Regions from separate parts of the Clostridium fermenticellae genome, predicted to be linked through region 1. Evidence: riboswitches for the same ligand, from Rfam matches in the RefSeq annotation. Region 1 holds a riboswitch; the other holds the start of a gene.

Region 1 (11,148 bases):
GCCACTTATCAGGATTTTTAAAAATAAATAAACTCAATACAACAAGTATTATTATTGATGGTGCTATAAGGCTTCTTCTTAAATTATCAAATATTTTCCACCTTGATAGCAAATTCAATGAACCTTTCTTGAAAAGCCATGGGATTAGCTGCCAGTCTCCCCTAACCCACCTGTGCATCCTTTTACAGCTTGAAATATAATATGCAGGATATCCATCTATAAGTTCAACATCTGTAAGCAAAGCGGCTCTAACATATGACCCTTCAAGCAAATCATGGCTTAATACAGTATTTTCAGGTATTTCATCTTTTAGAATACTAGAAAATACATCTATATCATAGATTCCCTTTCCTGTAAAAATACCCTCTGAAAATAAATCTTCGTATACATCCGATATAGCATTTGTATATAAGTCCATACCAGTTTCACCTGAAAATATTTTTGAGAATATAGTCTTGTTGGCACTTAAGTTTGAAATGCTTACTCTAGGCTGCATAAGAGCATGACCTCTTAATACTTTTTTAGTTTTCATATTAACATAAGGTCGGTTTAATATATGAGCCATTGCGCCCACTAATTTTTTTGCACTATCTCTTGGAAGTTCCGTATCAGCATCCAATGTTATTATATATTTTAACTTGTTCAGGTTATTTATATCACCACTTACAACATCATAACTTGTATTCTTGCTTCCCTTTACAAGTTCGTTAAATTCCATTACCTTGCCACGTTTTCTTTCCCAGCCAAGCCATATTCCTTCCTTTTTATTATATTGTCTATATCGGTTAAAAAAGTAAAATATATCTCTATTGTCATGTGAATACTTGTTGTTTAAATTTTTAACAAGCTCAAGTGCCAAGTTTACTATGCCTTCATCACTTTTTTGATGTTCTTCCCTGCTGTCCTTAAAATCCCCGAGGATTCCAAAATATATATTGCTTCCACCATTGGCTAGATAATAAACTTCCATCTGCTCGAATAGTTCTCTTACTTTTTTTTCATTATTTAATAATGTTGGTATTATAACCATAGTACTAAATTCTTTAGGTATACCTTCTTCAAAATTCATTTTAGGTACGAATCTCGGTTCTACCAATTTGCTTACACTCCAGTTAAATATAGATATTATCATTTCACTAACTGGAATTAACACTGCTATGAAAGCTAATATATATTTCCACAATACAGGTTTAAAATCATAATTATATATTAAAGTTACTATTGCAGAAGAAACAAATAATGTACTTAAAATCATGAATACTACATAAGTTACATGACTTACATCTATAAAGTTAGTACTTATAAATTTCAATTTATTTTTATTAAGTCCTATTTTTTTACTTAAAAGATTTATTCCATCATCTACTATAAAATATCCAACATGTTTTTGATATTCATTAATTTCAACTTTGTCCGAGTATTCTTTCGCACACTCAATAGCTTTTTTAGCAATAAAAGACTCTGGAAAGTTAACATACCTGGATATTTTCTCTATAACATGCCTATAATAATCCCTGGACTTAAAATCCATATTTTGATATATATGTGACGGATCCCCTCTTAAAATATTTTCTACATAACTTAATTCTTCAAAACTATATTTCCAATTCAATGATCCAATCTCTCTCATACTTGTTATTGAATTTCCTATAGATAATTGATAACTAAGTTGTTTTTGATGTTCCACCAGGACAATTCTATTTGTGTCAGTTTCAAGTGCATCTAGCTTTTCATCTATCCACTTATATACAAACTGACTCTCAACCTCATTATCTCTCATTGTCTTTAAAATTCTCTCAACAAGATGAGGGGTTAATTTAATATTTAAAGATGATATTTTTTGTAATTCCTCTTTTTCATTATTGCTATTAACCGCTTTAATTATATCTTCTGCTATTCTTTCAGCTTTTTCCCTTTCAGTTTGTGCAAACACAATTCTCTGAGTTATCTTACTTATATTTTGAATAAGGGCTATTTTAATCATAGTTGGAAGAGCCCAAAGTTCTCCACTTGTCAAAACACTATTTTTTTGGTATGCCTTTATAAATGTTTTTATAACATCTTCATCTATCTTCCCATCAGTATATGAGATCATTTCGACCGCTATGTAATAAATTCTTGGATATCCTTTCATAATTCCTTTACTTATAACAGGAATATCCTTATAACATTCCCTCGGCATATTCTTTTTTATATTTGCATACTCTCTCTGTATTAAATATAAATTATCCAAAATCCATTCACCACACTGAAGTACATCCTTCTTATTTCTAAATTTTTCATCTATATAATCATTACCATTAAGTATTTTTTTGTAACTTTCGTCTAGATTCTTTATTAATTTATGTTTACAACTGTTCTTTATCGCAATATCAAGGTGAGCAGATATCTCAATCGCATGCTTTTTTAACTCTTCCTTACTTGCATTCATGCTAGGCATATCTTCAATTATATCGCTTCCACTGTTATTATATTCAGACCTCCTTGATATCAAATATAGAAACAATAAAATTACACATGTGGCTAAAATATAATAAATCACAAAAACCATCCTTTCACACAAAAAAGAATTTCCGATTTATTTATTATCTCCATAAAATCCGTTAATATTATAAAAAAATACTGTGGATATTTTTTAATCCACAGTATTTTTTATACTACAAAAGAATTTCATTTTCTATCAATTGTTCAAAGCTCTGTCGCCTGCAAATAAGTTTACTTTTTCCACCCTTAACCATAACCACTGCAGGCTTAGGTATTTTATTATAGTTATTACTCATAGAATAACCATATGCTCCCGTTGTAAATACAGCAAGTATATCACCACTTTCAGGCTTTGAAATTAAAATATCATTAAGTAATATATCTCCAGATTCACAGCACTTTCCAGCAACAGCTATTTTCTCTTTATACTCACTGTCAACATTATTTGCGATTACACATTCATATTCTGCATTATATAATGATGGCCTTATATTATCGGTCATTCCTCCATCAACAGATACATACTTTCTAACATTTTCTATTTCTTTTATTGAACCAACTGTATATAAGGTAGTACCTGCATTCCCTATAATTGATCTCCCAGGTTCTATAACGAGAGTAGGCAGTTTTATGTCCAATTTTTTTGAAATACTTATCGCCTTAACGAGTATACTTTTGCAAAACTCTTCTATCTTTTTAGGTTTATCTTCTTTAGTATAATAGATTCCAAATCCTCCTCCAAGATCAAGTTCATTTATGTCATAGTTTAACTCATCTTTAATCTTTCTAATAAATGAAAGCATAATTTCAACTTCTTTTTCATACGGTTCAATTTCAAATATTTGTGATCCAATATGGCAATGAAGTCCTTCTATCTTTATATTAGGAAGTTTCAAGGCTTTTTTAACTGCCTTAATTGCATCTCCGTTTGGAAGAGTAAAACCAAATTTTGAATCAATCTGTCCTGTCTTTATATAATCATGAGTATGAGCCTCTATTCCTGGAGTTATTCTTAAAAGTATACTTTGAATTACATTATTTTCTGCTGCAATAGAATTTATATTTTCAAGTTCATAAAAATTATCAACTACAAATCTTCCCACTCTGGAATTTACTCCCATTTCTACTTCTTCTATAGTCTTATTATTTCCATGAAAATATATTTTTTTTGGAGGAAATCCGCTTTTAAGTGCAGTATATAATTCTCCTCCAGAAACAACATCCAAATTTAATCCTTCTTCATTTATTATCTGACACATAGCCGTAGTCAAAAACGCCTTCCCGGCATATGCTACTTTATTTCCACGTTCATCTACTTTAAAAGAATTATAATATTTTTTGCATTGGCTTCTTACAAGAGCCTCGTCAATTACATAAAGTGGAGTTTTAAATTCCTTTGCAAGCTCCCGGGTGCTTACCCCTCCAATGAGTAATGTATTGTCATTTACCTCCATAGTGCCAACTAACTTCATTACACTCTCCTCCTAATATTACAGATTGAATTCCTTAGCTACAATATTTATTGCTTTAATCTTATCTCCCTGTTTTATAGCGCATGTAATTCTTATCTCCGATGTAGTTATCATTTTAACTTCTATATTATTCTGACTTAAAAGCTTAAGCATTTTAGCTGCAACTCCGGATGTAGTTTTCATTCCTATACCAACTACAGAAAATTTAGTTACATCTTCATCTATAGCTATATTAGACTTGTCACTACAAAATTGATTTATAATATCAAGTCCCTCCTTCAAATCGGTTTTTGGTATAGTAAATGATAGATTAACTTTACCATCTATTGGTGCAGTTTGACTTATCATGTCTATATTTATCCTCTTTCCTGCAACCCTCTCAAATAAATCTGATATTAAATTTATATCATTTTTTATCTCCTTTATTGTTATAGCAACATCCTCATCACTTGTAGCAAGTCCTGTTATAGGTTTACTCTCCATATTCACTTTATTCAACCCCCTAATTATAGTTCCTTTTACATTACTATTACTTAAACCAACATAAATTGGTATATTATACTTCTGTCCGAGTTCTATAGATCTAGAATGCATTACCTGTGCTCCCAGACTAGAAAGTTCAAGCATTTCTTCATAATCTATTTCTCCAAGCTTTTTAGCATTTTTATATTTTCTAGGATCAACACTATATATCCCGTCAACATCAGTATATATTTCACATATACCATTCAGTTTTACAGCTATGGCAACAGCCGTAGTGTCTGATCCTCCTCTTCCAAGAGTTGTTATGTTTCCTTCTTTATTTATACCCTGAAAACCCGCTATAATTACTATTTTTCCTTCTTTTAAGCTGCTTTTTATATTCTTTCCATCTATATCCTTGATAAGAGCTTTACCATACTCACCAAATGTTTCTATCCCTATCTGATATGCTGTATAACTTACAGCATCATATCCCTTATCCTTGATTGCCATAGCAAGAAGACTCGCCGAAACCATTTCTCCTGTGGATAGAAGTGCATCCAATTCCCTTTTATCTGAATTTTGAGTAATATTACCGGCAAGCGATATCAAATTATCTGTAGTATCTCCCATTGCCGATACTACTACAACCACATCATTTCCAGCCTCCTTTTTCTTTATTACAGTTTCCGCAACATTCTTAATTTTTTCAACATTCTTAACAGAACTTCCTCCATATTTTTGAACAACAACAGCCATAGTATTTACACTCCCTTAATCAGTTTCTTACAAAGAAACATACCTTTAAATAATTTAGTTAAATATAAAAATAAATACAGCAAAGGGACACCTTTGCTGCATATAAGTATTCTCTGCAACCATACAAGTGTACCTTTGTAGCTCTCCACTAGCAAAAACATATAATGACTACAAACAAAAATGTTTTTAGTGACAGCTTTATATATATTCTATATAAAGCCAGAAGATAATTTTGCCAAATTACTTTCTTCGGCCGCAATTCCTTTTTTTATTTATCATCATCCGCCAACTAAAATAAATACTTATAATTGCAGCACCTCTACCCTAAGGTAAGTTTCTTTATACTTTTTATTAAATTGTTCTTAGTGTATCATAAATATTAATGCGTTGCAAGTTATTTTTTTATAAATATATTATTAGCATGCAATAATGTTCAATGCATTACCTCAAGAGATGTTCTCAAGATTAATTCATAGAAATAACCTCGAAATTCGATTTTATATTTTACCTGTAATTTTTAAGACAACCTGTGCAATTAAAGTTGCAAATATAAAAGTTCCTGTATAAACTGTAAGAGCTACGATCACTATTTTCCAGCTTAGTTCCTTGAAAAGTTTCAAATCCTTGCCAAGAGAAAGGCCGGCAAAAGCCAAAACTGGTGTTGTAAGCGCCAGCATATTTATTTTGTCCAAATACTGTTTGTCCAAATAGGCACCATAAGGATTAAGAGGACATGTTACTAAAACAGCCACTATGGATACCCAAAATACTATTGGAAGGTTAATTGGAATGATCTTCTTTATTATAATCCCAGCTAAAGTAATACAAACCAATATTAACATTCCAATAAATCCAACCTTTAAAGGTACTTTATCATTTATACTGTTCCCAATGAGTGCAATTATTCCAACTCCAAATAAAATAGCAGCTTCCCGAGTCAATTTCTTCATTTTAACTTTCCCCTTCCCTTTTTCTATTTTTTCCAATCCTAGGCTGCAGCCAGTCATAGAATTTATTTGCAACTGGCAGGGAAATAAATAATGTAAAATATATTCCTATTATAGTAGTAAGTAAATTGGAAGCTGCTGAAAAACTTGCTATCTCTTTAGCTTCTGATGGAAATACCGCCGCAATAGCACCTGAAGCCGCTGCCATCATACTTCCAGATCCAACTCCCGATCCCATGGCAAGAGCCAGAGGATTAAATATCTTAAGAGATCCCATATATCCTGCAAGAAGTCCGATATAAGCCGCACCAAACAATGTTCCACAAATATATATTCCCATAACTCCATGTCCTTCCGGAGAATCCATACCATATTTTTCCGAAATTATAGCTATATTGGGCTCACGATCGATTGAGAAAGTAGCTCCTACAGCTTCACGCCCAAGTCCAAGCAAAATAGCTATTGGAAGTCCCAGAATAACAGTTCCGAAAAAATGTCCAAGTTCCTGGAAACAAAGCGCCCAGCCTGATTCAATGAGAGCAACTATAGAAGGCCCCATGGTAGTACCTATTTTAGCTACAAAAAGTATTACCGCAATTCCCATAATTTCGTTAGATAGGCTCATCTCTTTGTTAGAGATCAGCTTTAATTTCGGAAGGCTTATAATAACACCCATTATTAAGGCAAATAACATTGGTAAAAATATAAGATATCCAGGTCCAAGCTTAATTTTTTTCTCTCCTATGAATTCACATATTACGACTAGTAGAAAAGCCAGTAAAAAAATTTTAAGATATTTTTTCAGCATCTTTCTCCTCCTATTACTTTATTAAATCCACTCAGAATTTTTAAATATTCCTTTTTAGACAATTGAGGTCTAAATTTTTCAATTACATATCTGGCTTTTTCTGCATTATCAGTCAGTAGATCTATTACAAGCATTGCAAATAATTTAGCGGGAAGCACACAGGCTGAATAGTAATCCTCAACATTGAAGTCTTTTTCATGAAGACTACCACTGATTCCACCTACGTAAGGGTGTATACTCGGAAGTATCTGGGATACATCTCCCATATCAGTAGAAGCAAAAAAATGTCCTCCATCGAGTATACTGCCTTTAGGTAAAATTTTACTGCAATTATGTCTATATATATCATTTAATTCCTGTGAACATTCAAGCGGAAGATATCCCGGTATTGTTCTTATAATAGTTTTAGCACCTACTGCATCTCCTCCAGCCTTAAGGGCCCTATCAACTTTTTCACTTGTATTTACCATAGCATCTATGGTCCTTGCACGAACGTAACTTTCAATTCTGACATCATCAGGAATGCTGTTTACTACATCTCCACCTTTTGTAATAATAGAATGAAATCTTACATAATCTTCATCTTTAAAGGTTTCTCTCAAGGCATTTACACCTATAAGTCCAATCATTGCAGCATTTAATGCATTTACACCCTGCTCCGGTGCTTCAGCTGCATGAGCTGCTTTTCCTATGTACTGTATAGTCTTTGCCAGGAATCCATTACTGGATTTTCCAATTAATATCGCAGGATCCGGACAATTCTTCAGGGAATGCATCATCACAGCTATATCCACATCATCAAATTCGCCTTGATATATGAGTTCCTGTTTGCCCCCAAAGAAATGAATTTTTCCCTGCTGTATAAGTTTCTGTCTGTAATCAAATTCAATACATTCTTCCGAAGGTACTGCCATAAAGGTCACATTTCCATTTAATCTGTCAGAAATTCCAGACAATTTCAGACCTATAGCTGAACCAATTAAAGCTCCGAGTTGAAGGTGATGTCCACAGGTATGAGCTGCCCCTGTTTCAGGATCTGTATTCTTATTTCCCCTGCATATGACAGCATCCATCTCCCCAAGGATAGCTATATTTATACCATTATGTCCATCCTTCAATTTTGCCTTTACTCCAGTAACAGCTAATCCATCTCTGTATTTCAAGCCTATGTCATCAAAAATATTTTTCATCTTTTCAGACGTCTTCTTTTCTTTAAATCCTAATTCCGGTTCTTTTTCCACAGATTTTGAAAAGCTTATTATCTTTTCGGAATTGTCATCAATAGCTTTACATACCTTCTGCTTCAATTTTTCAATTTCCTTAGCATCCATATAAAATACCCCCCTATTGCATCAAAAAAATATATGACTCAAGATTAGCCATAAACAATATTAAGCATATCTATTCATACTTATTTATGAATGGCATGCTCTTTATATTTACACATTAATACTATATGGGATATTTATTAAAATATTACTTTTGATGTGTTTTAAATCTTAGTGATACTACATTTAAAGATGAGATTGCGCCCATGCTGAACGCACATAAAAAAACCTATAAGGTAGACCTTACAGGTTTATAATTTACAAAAATTATACTATTTTCTAAATCCTCTGTTCTGTTGTTTTCTTGCTTTTCTACATTCAGGACATCTTTTAGGTTCATTTTCAAAACCTTTTTCTTTGTAGAATTCCTGTTCACCTTCTGTGAATACAAATTCTTTCCCACAATCTTTACAAACTAAAGTTCTATCTGCCATTTTAACATTCCTCCTTTTCAATAAATTTAAGATTTAAAAATTGACTCACATTACGCTCCTAAAAAGAAGAAATGTTACTCATACATTAAATCTTTCCATACCAACAATATAATAATCAATTATTAGTTTTAGTATACCATACTTGCAAAATACAGGCAATACTTAATTTAATTAATAACCCTTCTTTTTACTCTGAAACCTTTTCCTGTTCCTATACTTCTACCTATCGACTGTATTTTATATGTAATACATCCCTTGCAGTGTGAGGGTGTATCACCAGTACATATTTTTCCAGGATAAAGCGCATATAATTTTCTATATTCACCTTCTGTTACATTTGGCATGACTACATTTGCACCACTTTGAAGCCCGATTATTCTTCCATTTGGATTTAGTGCCTCCATGGCAGTAGTTGCCGGGATATTAGCATCTGGTATTAAAAGTCTTGTAAGGGCCATAACCTTCAAACTCATTATAAAGTTTCCCTCAACCTTGCAATCTTTTAATGGGGTATCTTTATTTGGTATAAATGGTCCAAGTCCAATCATATCCGATCCTATGTCTTTAAAGAATAAAATATCATCTGCCAGGGACTCAACCGTTTGATCCGGCAACCCAACAAGACATCCTGTCCCAAGTTCATATCCGAGTTTTTTTAAATTTTTAAGACACTCTTTTCTATTTTCATGACTCATACCAGGATCCATGTTTTCATACAATCCCTTATCAGTTGTTTCAATTCGCATTAAATATCTATCTGCTCCGGCATCTCTGTATGCTTTATATTCTTCATATGTCTTTTCTCCAATGCTCAAAGTGACAGCCACATCCATCTTTTTTATATTTGATATTATATATCTTAGTTTATCTATAGTATAATATTCATCTTCTCCTGACTGCATAACTATAGTCTTATATCCATATTCAACTGCCTTAGATGCAAACTTTATGATTCTTTCTGGTGTTAGCCTGTACCTTTTTATATTTTTATTCGATGATCTCAGACCACAATACAGACAGTTTCTCTTGCATATATTAGAAAATTCTATAATTCCCCTTAGGTGAACTTCATCTCCAACATATTTCTTTCTTACTCTGTCTGCAGCTTTAAATAATTCATCATTGCAATATTCATCTTCAAGTATCATAACTAACTCATCTTTATCAAGATCATGTTTTCTCTCCGCCTTTTTTATTAGACTTAATATAGAATCATTCATCTGCCATAAATTCCTTTCCCTTTTTAAAAGTTTTTTATCAAAAATTCAGTTTTTATAATTATATACGTGCAATTCATGAAGTGCTCTAGTAGCCATTACATACTTCAATTTTTTATCATCTTTATAGTTTGAGTAATCATTTATAAGAATAACTGAATCAAATTCAAGTCCCTTTGCAAAATATGATGGAATTATAACTTCACCACTGGAATACAGTATATCCTCACTACTAAATATAGTTATATGATATTTACTTTTTATACGATTTCCAAGCTTCATAGTCTGCTTAATGTCTTTACAAATTACAGCTATGCTTGCATAACCTTTAACCTTTAAACTCTTAATATCTGAAATTATCTCATCTACAAGCTCATCTTCACTTAATACGTCCTTTTCTAACACATTTTCTCCATTCCTAACAAAAGGTACTTCACCACTATAATCTATAAATTTGTTTGCATACTCCATTATCTGCTGTGTAGACCTGTAACTTTTTAATAAGTTAAATTGTTCCATATCAAACCCATTAAAAACGTATGTTAAATTAGACATAGGTATCTCACCTTCAACAGGCAAAATTCTCTGATTGCTATCTCCAACTATGGTAAATGACTTACAATTAGTAAGTTCTTTTATAACAGTAAATTGAAGCATGGAATAATCCTGAGCCTCATCTATAACCACATGTCTTATATTCTGTTTAAATTTTATACCTTCTAATTTTATCTTTAGATATATTATAGGTGCTAAATCATCATATATCAATTCATTAAATGAAAAGTTATCTTTATTAAATCTTTTATATATATCTACAACATCTTCGTTTTCAAGCCATGATAATTTTTGTTTTATAAGCATAACTTCTCTTATAACATCCCGTATGGCATTTTTCCTTTTGAACATGAGATTACTTAGTTCATTGTTTAGTTCCTCTTCAGACATTTTACTCTTTTTTTTCTTATATCTTGCTTCTATGGCTCTCACAAGCCTGTCTCTCTCATCTCTGATTTTAGAAAAAATAATGATTTTCACCTTTTTATTTCTTCTAAATAAAGGCATATATTTGAAGTAATTATCAAACATCTCTTTAATTTCATACTCACTAACTATAATTTTATCATAAAACTTAACATCTTCTATGTTAAAATATTCATAATCAAGCTTATCTACTAATGAATCCAATTTTTGTATATAGTTAAGTGATCCTTTAAAAATTATAGAATCACGCATTCTT
Region 2 (11,148 bases), 580 kb from region 1:
TATACCATACCCTGTAATAGCTTTAAAAGACTCTATCTTTTCTAATTCTATTCGAAGAAAATTTGCATTCTCAACAATAGCTTCTCCTAACGGATGTTCTGAACCAGCTTCAGCTGATGCGGCCAACTTTAAAATATAGTCTTTATCAACACCAGTTACTGTTACAATATCTGTAACTTTAGGTTTTCCCTCAGTAATTGTTCCTGTTTTATCAAATACAATTGTTTTTACTTTATGGGTAGCTTCAAGTGCAGTACCGCTCTTTATAAGAACTCCATATTCTGCTCCTTTTCCTGTTCCAACCATTATAGCTGTCGGCGTTGCAAGTCCTAGTGCACATGGACATGCTATAACAAGTACTGAAATAAATATTGTAAGACAAAATACCAGATCTTGTCCGTTTATATACCATAAAATTGCACCAATAAGTGCCAGTGACATGACAACTGGAACAAAGTATCCAGACACAATATCTGCAAGTTTAGCTATAGGTGCCTTCGATCCCTGAGCTTCTTCTACCAGCTTTACAATTTGAGATAAAACAGTATCTCCTCCAATTTTGGTAGCTTTAAATTTAATCATCCCATTTTTATTTATACTTGCACCAATTACATTATCTGATACCTGCTTTTCAACTGGTATACTCTCACCTGTTATCATTGATTCATCTATAGATGTTGATCCTTCTATTATTTTGCCATCTACAGGTATCTTTTCACCTGGTTTTACTATGATTATGTCGTTGACCTCAACCTCATCAACCAGGATATTTATTTCTTTTCCATCTCTTTCAACAAGCGCCTTTTTAGGAACTAAATTCATGAGTTTCTTTATAGCTTCTGAGGTTTTCCCTTTTGCAACAGATTCAAGATATTTTCCAAGAGTAATAAGCGTCAATATAACTCCTGCAGATTCAAAATACATATCATAGGCATGACTGCCTGACATAATCTTATATACTGCAAACAAACTATATAAAAAAGCTGCTGATGCACCTATCGATATAAGTGAATCCATATTGGGACTTCCTCTAAATAATGATTTAAATCCAACAATAAAATAATGTCTTCCCTCTATTAAAATTGGAAGTACAAGTACTAATTGAATAATTGCAAATGCCTTATAATGATGCATTGGATCTATTGCAACTGGAAGCATATATCCTAATTTTTCAGCTATCATAGGTCCCATAGCTATTATTAGAAGTGGAACTGCAAATACAGCCGATATTATAAATCTATTCCACAATTTCTTCATATCCTTAAGTTTCTTTTCACTATCACTATCTATCGACGTTTCTTCATCTATAGCTTTATAACCCGCCTTATCCACAACTTTTTTAATTTTTGAAACATTTAACTTTTCTTTATCAAAGCTTATATTTAATTTCTCAGTTGCAAGATTAACATTTGCCTCTGTTACTCCCTCAAGTTTCTTAACAGCTCTTTCAACCGCTCTTGCACATGCTGCACATTCCATTCCTTCTATTTTTAATGTCCTATTTATTGTTCCAGAAACAGCTTTATATCCTGCTTTATCTACAGCCTTCTGTACGTCCTTCACATTTATCTTTGATTCATCAAAAGTTATTTTGAGTTTCTCTGTTGCCAGATTCACATTTGCAACTTCTATTCCATCAAGCTTTTTAACAGCTCTCTCAACTGCTCTCGCACAGGCCGCACATTCCATTCCCTCTATTTTCAAAGTTTTACTTGACACTTTACCACCTCCTTATTAATCTTTAAGCAGTTTAGACAATAAATTTATTATCTCATCCACTTTTTCATCTCCACTATCATGTAAGAAAGCCTGTTTAACACAATGATTTAAATGCTGCCTAAGTATTAATAAATTTGCTTTTTTAAGAAGGGATTGAGCTGCATATATTTGATTTGATACATCTATACAATATCTCCCATCTTCAAGCATTTTAATTATTCCTTCTATTTGACCTTTAGAGGTTCTTAATGCTTGAATAGCTTTTTTCTTTTCTTCATTCATACAACTCATATTGCTACCTCCTACCCCCGGTGGGGGTGTTAATCTATATAAATATAATACAACAAAAATATGAATAAAATATGAATAAAAATAAAAAAAGTATCTATTTTTTAATAAATACTTTTTTTGTCTTTATTATCTTTTACTTTTAATCATAAAAATATTAAAATTATTTCAAATCAAGTTCACTCAGGTCAACATCTTTTACATCAATAACCTTTGTTTTATGTTTAAATTTGTATCCTGCCCATAATATTAAAAACAATGGCAGACCAATATATGTTGAAATAATACCTTTCCAATCGATTTGAGATGTTCCAAAATAAGTAATTCCTTGTCCTAATATAACTACTATACATAATATTAATGCTATAATTGGACCTATAGGAAAAAATTTTGCTTTATATTTAAGTTTATTTAAATCAAGACCTTGAGCTATATAAGCTTTACGAAAACGATAATGACACATTGCTATGCCAAGCCATGCTATAAAACCTGCCAATCCTGATGCTGCAACAAGCCAGACATAAACTGTACTTTCTGCATATAATCCTGTTAAAAAACACGCACATGCAATTATAGTTGTAACTATTAATGAATTTATAGGAACACCCCTCTTATTTACTTTTGCAAGAAATTTAGGAGCCTTTCCTGACTCAGCTAATGCATATAACATTCTAGTTGATGCATACATTCCTGAATTACCCGCAGATAATATCGAAGTTAATATTACTATATTCATGATCGATGCAGCACCAGCAATACCAACCTTAGTAAATACCATAGTAAATGGACTTGTTTCAACTCCAGCTTCTGTATAAGGTACAAGTGCTCCAACTATAAAAATCGTTCCTATATAAAATATTAATATTCTCCAAAATATTGCCTTAGTTGCTTTAGGTATATTTTCACCTGGATCCTCACTTTCTCCAGCTGCAATTCCTACAAGTTCTGTTCCCTGAAAAGAAAATCCTGCTATTAAGAATATCATAAATATAGATTTTACTCCTCCAACAAAAGGTGCATCCTTAATTGTAAAATTTTTTAATCCGATTGGATTTCCGTTAAATATCCCAAAGATAGTTGCTGCACCTATCAAAATAAATATTATTACCGTAATAACTTTAATACTTGCAAACCAAAACTCCGATTCTCCATATCCTTTTACTGATAAAAAATTAAATATAACAATTATTCCTAAAAATAATGCACTCCATCTTACAGAAGGAATACTTGGAAACCAAAATCTCATAATAAGTGCAGCTGCAACCATTTCAGCCGCAACAGTAATAGCCCAATTGTACCAATAGTTCCATCCAAGTGCAAAGCCAAGTGCCGGGTCTATAAACTTTGATGCATACACTTCAAATGAACCGGCAACTGGCATATGAGTTGCCATCTCTCCAAGTCCTGTCATTAAAAAGTATACCATAATACCTATACATGCATATGCAACTAATGCACCACCTGGCCCTGCTTGTCTTATAGTATCACCTAGTGCTAAAAATATTCCTGTGCCAATTGCTCCTCCTATTGCAATCATATTAAGATGTCTAGATTTTAAATTTCTCTTTAAATTTTGTTCTCCTACTTGTTCTTGTCCTAAATTTTGTTCTATCTGCTGCATTTTTCTCCCCCTTATCGGTATTTTATTCCGATAAGTAAATAACCAAGATATTTGATAATAAAAAATACCTTGAGCACACACTCAAGGTATTAAAGCAAGGTATATATAATACACTCTTAAACCATAATTTTCATTGAATGATAGCGCTCCACAAATACATTGTGACAGTCTTATCGATATTTTCAATAAGCCCAGCTATACGACATTAAAGCATTTGCCATAAGCTTCGGCAAAATCCCCTTTCATACTGCTTCATAGTGCTTACCTCAGCAATATTACTATTAGATTATGCACCTCTACCCTAGTTATTCACTTATTATAAAAGTATTATATAATAATATTCATAATTAGTAAAGCTATAATTTATAAATCATATATTATAAATTCATTTTTGAAGTAATCTATAGGGTTTGTAATTCCAAGCCTATATATCTCTTTCAAAAATTTAATAAAAAATATTATTGCATTTTTATTAAATAAAATGTATAATTATTCATAAATAAAAAATCGGAAGTTCGGGGGTAGATCAATGGAGAAAAAAATCTTTGTAGTTAGGAAAGCTGATATAAAAGACAGTAAAGCAATTTATGAAATAACAAAACAAGTTTTTAAAATATATTTTAAAAATGCACAGATTCCACGAACAATAGATGCACTTAAAGAAACTTACAAAGATATAGAAAACGACATAAAAACAAAGGAAGTTTTTGTAGCACTTGACGGTAATACTATAATAGGAAGTGTGCGAATAAAAGTCAATCCAGATAAAACTGCCTATTTAAGTCGTTTTGGAGTGAAATCCAATTATCAAAACAGTGGAATTGGTAAAATTTTAATGAGTGCAGTTGATGATGATATGATATCCCTAGGTGTTACAAACATTTATCTTCACACTTCATCAAGAATGTTTTCACTCATAAGATTTTATTATGGAAGAGGTTTTTTCATTGATTCAACTAGTAAAGATAGAGGATATATAAGGGCACTTTTATGCAAAGAATACAAATCTAAAAGTCTTGACAATTCATGTACAAATACCGTAAATAACAGTATATAAATACAAAAGTGTATCCTAAAGTTTACCACTTTAAGAATACACTTTGATTTTAATTTGCTAGATTAAAGATCTCTAATCTCTTTTCATCAATATTTTTTATTCTTACATTAACCATAGCACTAAATGTATCTAATGCCGTTATTACTCCTATATTTCTTTCAATAGCAGCTCTTCTTATAATAAACCCATCCCTTTTTGAGTCGTTCCCTTTAGTAGGTGTATTAACCACCAAATCAACTTTTCCACTTCTGATTACATCTAATATATTTGGATGTGATTCTTTAAGTTTTCTTACTTCCTTAACTTCTATTCCATTCCTTCTTAAAAGCTCAGCCGTTTTTGATGTTGCCATAAAATTAAATCCTATAGTATTCAATCTTTTAGCTATAGATAAAAATTCCTCCTTATCATGGTCATTTATGGTTGCAAGTACCGTACTATTTTTCTTTTTTATAAACATATTGGCCGATATAAACCCTTTGTATAATGCCTCGTATATATTCTTTCCAACACCAAGTACTTCACCAGTGGACTTCATTTCAGGTCCTAGTGATATTTCAACCTTAGGAAGTTTTTGAGTAGAAAACACAGGCACCTTGACCGATACTAAATCTGGAGTTTTGTATACTCCCAACCCGTACTTAAGATTCTTTAATTTTTCTCCAAGCATTACTTTTGTAGCTATATCAACTATTGGTACCTTGCTCACTTTACTTATATATGGTACCGTTCTCGATGCCCTTGGATTTACCTCTATTACATAAAGTTTCCCTTTAAACTCTATAAACTGAATATTTATCATACCATGTATCCCTATCGCTAATGCTAATCTTTTTGTGTACTCAAAAACTTTTTCTTTAATATTAGGACTTATGTTTTGACTTGGATACATAGTTATACTATCTCCGGAATGTACTCCTGCTCTCTCTAAATGTTCCATTATACCTGGTACAAGAACATCTTCTCCATCTGATATAGCATCTACCTCTATTTCCCTTCCCATAAGATACTTATCTATCAATATAGGATTCTTTTTATCATTTTTGAAAGCATTTTTGAGATAGTACATTAATTCTTCCTCATTATATGTTATTTCCATGCCTCTTCCTCCCAAAACATATGAGGGTCTTACAAGCACAGGAAATCCTAATTTTTGTGCCTCACTTAATCCTTCTTCTAATGACCACACTCCATGTCCCTTTGGCCTTGATATATGCAGCTTTTCGAGTAATTCATCAAATTTTTCTCTATTCTCTGCCATATCTATTTGATCAGCTGTAGTTCCAAGTATTGCTATATTTTTCTCTTTTAAAAACTTTGCGAGTTTAATCGCAGTCTGACCACCAAACTCAAGAATAACACCATAAGGTTTTTCTTTATTGATTACATTAAGTACCTCTTCTTCAGTTAATGGTTCAAAATATAATTTATCAGATATATCAAAATCAGTACTTACGGTTTCCGGATTATTATTTATTATTATAGTCTCTATTCCAAGCTTTCTAAGTGCCTTAATACAATGCACAGAAGCATAATCAAACTCTACTCCCTGACCTATTCTTATTGGTCCGGAGCCTATTACCACAATTTTCTTCTTATCTGAAACCTTTACCTCATCATAATCATCATAAGTAGAATAATAATATGGTGTTAATGCTTCAAATTCACCTCCGCAGGTATCTACCATCTTATATACAGGCTGTATGTTCCATATGTTTCTAAGCCTATATATATCATCGGGAGATACTTTAAGTATATCGGCTATACCTTTATCAGAAAATCCCTTTTTCTTAAGCCTATAAAGCCAATCTTTATCCAGTTTATCAATCTTACTCAATTTTAATTTTTCTTCTTCTTCAACTATCCACTTGAATTTTTCAACAAAGAACTTGTCTATACCTGTTATTTCAGAAATTTTATCTACTAAATAGTCTCTTCTAAGAATCTCCGCAAGTGCAAACATCCTTTCATCATCTGGAGACATTACTATTTCTTTGAGGTTAGCTGTGCTTAATTCTCTAAACTTACTATCCTGAAGAGAATACTTACCAATTTCTAACGATCTTATACCTTTTAAAAATGCCTCTTCAAAATTACTTCCTATAGACATAATTTCTCCTGTGGCCATCATCTTCGTTCCAAGTGATCTATCTGCTCCCTGAAACTTATCAAAAGGCCATTTGGGAATTTTTACAACTACATAATCGAGTGACGGTTCAAAACACGCATAAGTCTTCTGAGTTACAGCATTTTTTATTTCATGTAATCCGTAACCAAGTGCAATTTTAGCAGCTACCCTGGCTATCGGATATCCAGTTGCTTTTGATGCAAGAGCAGACGATCTGCTAACTCTTGGATTAATTTCTATAACTGCATATTCAAATGAATCTGGATTTAATGCAAACTGTACATTACATCCTCCTTCAATTCCTACAGCATTTATTATATCTATCGATGCAGATCTAAGCATCTGATATTCTTTATCTGATAATGTCTGGCTTGGCGCAACTACAATACTATCCCCGGTATGTATCCCAACAGGATCTATATTCTCCATATTACATACAGATATACAATTGCCGTATTTATCCCTCATTACCTCATATTCTATTTCCTTCCATCCCTTTACACTCCTTTCAACCAGCACCTGTCCGATTGTACTAAGCTTAATTCCAAGTGCAAGTATTTCTTCAAGTTCTTCTTCCGTTTCTGCTATTCCGCCACCGGTTCCACCTAAAGTATATGCTGGCCTTACAATAACAGGATAACCAATCTTCTTTGCAAATTTCTTTCCGCTATCTATATCTTTTATTATTTCACTTTGTATTACAGGCTGTTTTATCTCATTCATCATATTCCTAAAAAGTTCTCTATCTTCACCCTTTTTTATCGACTCTATTGAGGTTCCTATCACCTGAACATTATATCTATTCAAAATTCCACTGTCATATAATTCAACAGCTAAATTAAGTCCTGTTTGTCCTCCCATTCCGGCAAGAAGACTATCAGGTCTTTCCTTTTCTATGACTTTTTCTAAAAATTCACCTGTTAACGGTTCTAAATATATTTTATCTGCTACCTCTTTATCTGTCATAATAGTTGCAGGGTTACTATTTACAAGTATAACTTCTACTCCTTCTTTTCTAAGACTTTCACAAGCCTGAGTTCCAGAATAATCAAACTCTGCAGCCTGTCCTATTACTATTGGTCCCGAACCTATTACTAAAACTTTTTTAATATCTTTATTTAATGGCATAATTATTCCCTCCCAAATTTAACAAAATTCTAATTTTAAAGTGAGTATTCCATAAATTCATCAAAAATATAGTCATTGTCTTTAGGTCCTGGACATGCTTCTGGGTGAAATTGGACAGAAAATATAGGTAATTTTTTATGTTTCATTCCTTCTATTGTTCCATCATTTAAATTAATATGAGTCTCCACCATATCCTGTGGTAAAGTTTTTACGTAGTATCCATGATTTTGTGAAGTTATATGAACTTTATCTTCATAAATATCCTTAACAGGATGATTGCATCCCCTGTGTCCAAATTTAAGTTTTGCAGTTTTCCCTCCAAGTGCCAATGCTATAAGTTGATGTCCCAGGCATATTCCGGTTACTGGAAGCCTTCCAATAAGCTTTCTAATATTTTCTATAATTTCTGGCAAATCCTCAGGATTTCCAGGACCATTCGACAAAAATACCAAATCAGGCTTTACATTTAAAATCTCCTCTGCACTTGTGTATGCAGGAAATATAGTGACTTTACAATTTCTATTTAAAAATGAGTCTATTATATTTTTCTTTGCCCCAAAATCCATTACTGCAACATGCTTTTGAGTTCCATCAATTACAATTTTTTCTTTTGTTGTAACCATTTTGACGGCATATTTATTTGAGTATCCATGTAATTGTCCGGTTACATCCTCAAAAGATAATTCCTCCAGGGTAGTTATTATTCCCTTCATAGTACCGTTCTTTCTTAAAATTTTTGTAAGCTCCCTTGTATCAATTCCTTCAAGTCCCATGACTTTATTTCGCTTTAGATAATCATCAAGTTCAAGTTCTGCTCTAAAATTACTTGATATATTGCACTTTTCTCTAACAATAAATCCTTTAACTTTTACTGAACTCGACTGCATATCTTCTAAATTTATTCCATAATTCCCTATTAAAGGATATGTCATTGCTACAATTTGTCCATAATACGATGAATCCGTAAGGATCTCTTGATACCCTGTCATTCCAGTATTGAATACAACTTCGCCTATACTGCTCTCTTTAAGATATCCAAAAGCTTTTCCACTAAATATCATTCCATTTTCTAGTATAAGTTTTGCTTTCATAAAAAGACCTCCTTTAAATTTCTGAGTAAAAATACACTTTTATTGAAAGCTTAAATATAAAAAAGACAATAGATAAACTATTTTAAAAAATAGCCTATTTATTGTCTTTTTTATATAAATCTAAATATAATTCGATAATATAACTTTTCATAAATATAATACCTCTTTCTGGCCTCTCTGGACCAAATTAAAGTGTACTTTTTACACCAGTTTTACTTCATAATTGATTGTAATTTATTTTTTGTAATATGTCAATACCATTTTTATGATTCAGCCTTTTCACCCTGACTTCCTGCATTTCTTTTTTATTTGCAGACATAAACATCGTAACTGCAGTATAGAAAATAACTACTATTACCAGCCATGTCAAAATATTTAATGGAAGTGACTTTACTATATATGCTGCAATTAGCACTCCAACAACACCAAATATTGTTATAGCTAACGAAGCCTTCCTGTCATATGATCCTGTTCTTACAAATTTGACAGATGCAACCGGCATTAAAAATGCACAGGAACCCATCATTATAGGAAATGCTACTCTAGGACTCATTCCAAGGGCAAAAACTAATGCCATACATGGTGCATATAACCCTATTCCAAGTGTCATAAGTGCACCTAATATAAAGTTACCTGCTATAGCTACAATAAGCTTCCAGCCAGTAAGACCTACTTGTGTCCCTCCTGATGGCATAAGTTTAAGTTGTGAAGCCAGCATTACAAGTGCTACTATAACCAGTGCTGCTCCCATCGCAACTTCTATTTTCTTTTCATCTAATTTTGAAACTATATCCGCCCCGATTACCGAGCCTACAGCACCTGCTGCAAGCATTAAAAATAAAGTTAGGGGATCTACTTTGATGACTGTTATGAATATAAGTGCCTCTATTACTACCGGTATAGTGCATGATACATTTAAAGTTCCGGGTAAAGTTCTATCTTTTGATAACTTGAAAAATTTTAGTAAAGCGGTAGTAGGCGCAAAACTTCCTATTCCCAGAGTATCGAAGAAATTTGTTAAAAACCCAACTGCACCTAAGGCAAAAAAATTTGATTTTTCCAGTTTGTTTTCTTTACCGGTCTTTATATAATCCCTGAAGAATATAAATGCAAAACATACTACCATTACTAGTAATATTGTAAATAATACTATTTTTACCATCGGGAACCCTCCTTTTATTTATATAGTCTTGTTACTCTTTTACTTCAATATAAATCCATGTTTAAGCGGGTCATCTGGATCTATAAATAATTGATTGTGCCCTGTTACATAAGCGGCTCCCGTTATCTCTGGAATTATAGCATCATAATCTCCAACCTTTGTTTCTTTTAATACTCTGCCTACAAATTTTGTTTTTAAAACACTTTCATACACAAACTTTTCATTAATCTTTAATTTCCCTTTTGCGTAGAGTGTTGCAAGTTTAGCACTTGTTCCGGTTCCACAAGGTGATCTATCCAGTTGTCCTTGTCCAAACACTACGGCATTTTGAAGAGTTGCATCCGGACTTTTTGCAGGTCCATAAATTTCACAAAGATCTACTGTCTTTATATGTGATAGAGTCGGATGTTGTATTTCAACCCGGTCATTAACTGCTTTTATAACATTCATGCCTACTTCAATTAATTTTTGTGAATTTGCGGGACATATTTCTACTCCCAGATCTTCTGCTTTAACTATTGCAAAGAAACTTCCGCCAAAAGATATATCCATTCTTACTTTCCCGATACCGGGTACCTCAACTTCAATATCTCTCTTATATAAAAATGCAGGTACATTTTCCAGTGAAACCTGTTTTGCTTTTCCATCCTCAACTTTTACTTTAGCTTTTACAAGTCCGGCCGGTGCTTCAAGCATTACAGTTGTAACAGGTTCCTCTACAGGTACTATTCCTTCTTCAACTGCTACTGTCGCTGTTCCTATTGATCCATGTCCACACATATTTAAATATCCGCCGCCGTCCATGAATATAACTCCAAGATCAGCTTCATCCATAGTTGGCTGTGTTATAATTGATCCGAACATTTCATTATGTCCTCTCGGTTCAAGCATTATTGAAGTTCTCAAATAATCCATATGTTCTTCCAGATATTCCTTTTTCTCCGGCATAGTTTT

What was found. A riboswitch is a leader RNA that binds a small molecule or an ion and turns the genes downstream of it on or off. The one in region 1 is predicted to bind lysine.
Region 2: linked by a shared signal. The riboswitch ahead of D4Z93_RS07365 (amino acid permease) and the one ahead of D4Z93_RS10035 (aspartate kinase) in region 1 are both predicted to bind lysine.

Annotation. Positions count from the first base shown of each region.
Region 1 is NZ_CP032416.1:2,148,653-2,159,800, forward strand. It holds gene D4Z93_RS10025 (glycoside hydrolase family 94 protein) at 1-2,551, opposite strand, end outside; gene lysA (diaminopimelate decarboxylase) at 2,658-3,956, opposite strand; gene D4Z93_RS10035 (aspartate kinase) at 3,975-5,177, opposite strand; lysine riboswitch at 5,308-5,507, opposite strand; gene D4Z93_RS10040 (hypothetical protein) at 5,675-6,127, opposite strand; gene D4Z93_RS10045 (DUF3100 domain-containing protein) at 6,129-6,932, opposite strand; gene D4Z93_RS10050 (amidohydrolase) at 6,926-8,263, opposite strand; gene D4Z93_RS10055 (zinc-ribbon domain-containing protein) at 8,533-8,694, opposite strand; gene hydE ([FeFe] hydrogenase H-cluster radical SAM maturase HydE) at 8,862-9,914, opposite strand; gene D4Z93_RS10065 (HelD family protein) at 9,960-11,148, opposite strand, start outside.
Region 2 is NZ_CP032416.1:1,566,760-1,577,907, forward strand. It holds gene D4Z93_RS07355 (heavy metal translocating P-type ATPase) at 1-1,719, opposite strand, end outside; gene D4Z93_RS07360 (metal-sensing transcriptional repressor) at 1,735-2,001, opposite strand; gene D4Z93_RS07365 (amino acid permease) at 2,171-3,628, opposite strand; lysine riboswitch at 3,762-3,935, opposite strand; gene D4Z93_RS07370 (GNAT family N-acetyltransferase) at 4,158-4,685, shown strand; gene carB (carbamoyl-phosphate synthase large subunit) at 4,735-7,941, opposite strand; gene D4Z93_RS07380 (carbamoyl phosphate synthase small subunit) at 7,977-9,032, opposite strand; gene D4Z93_RS07385 (sulfite exporter TauE/SafE family protein) at 9,250-10,194, opposite strand; gene D4Z93_RS07390 (proline racemase) at 10,234-11,148, opposite strand, start outside.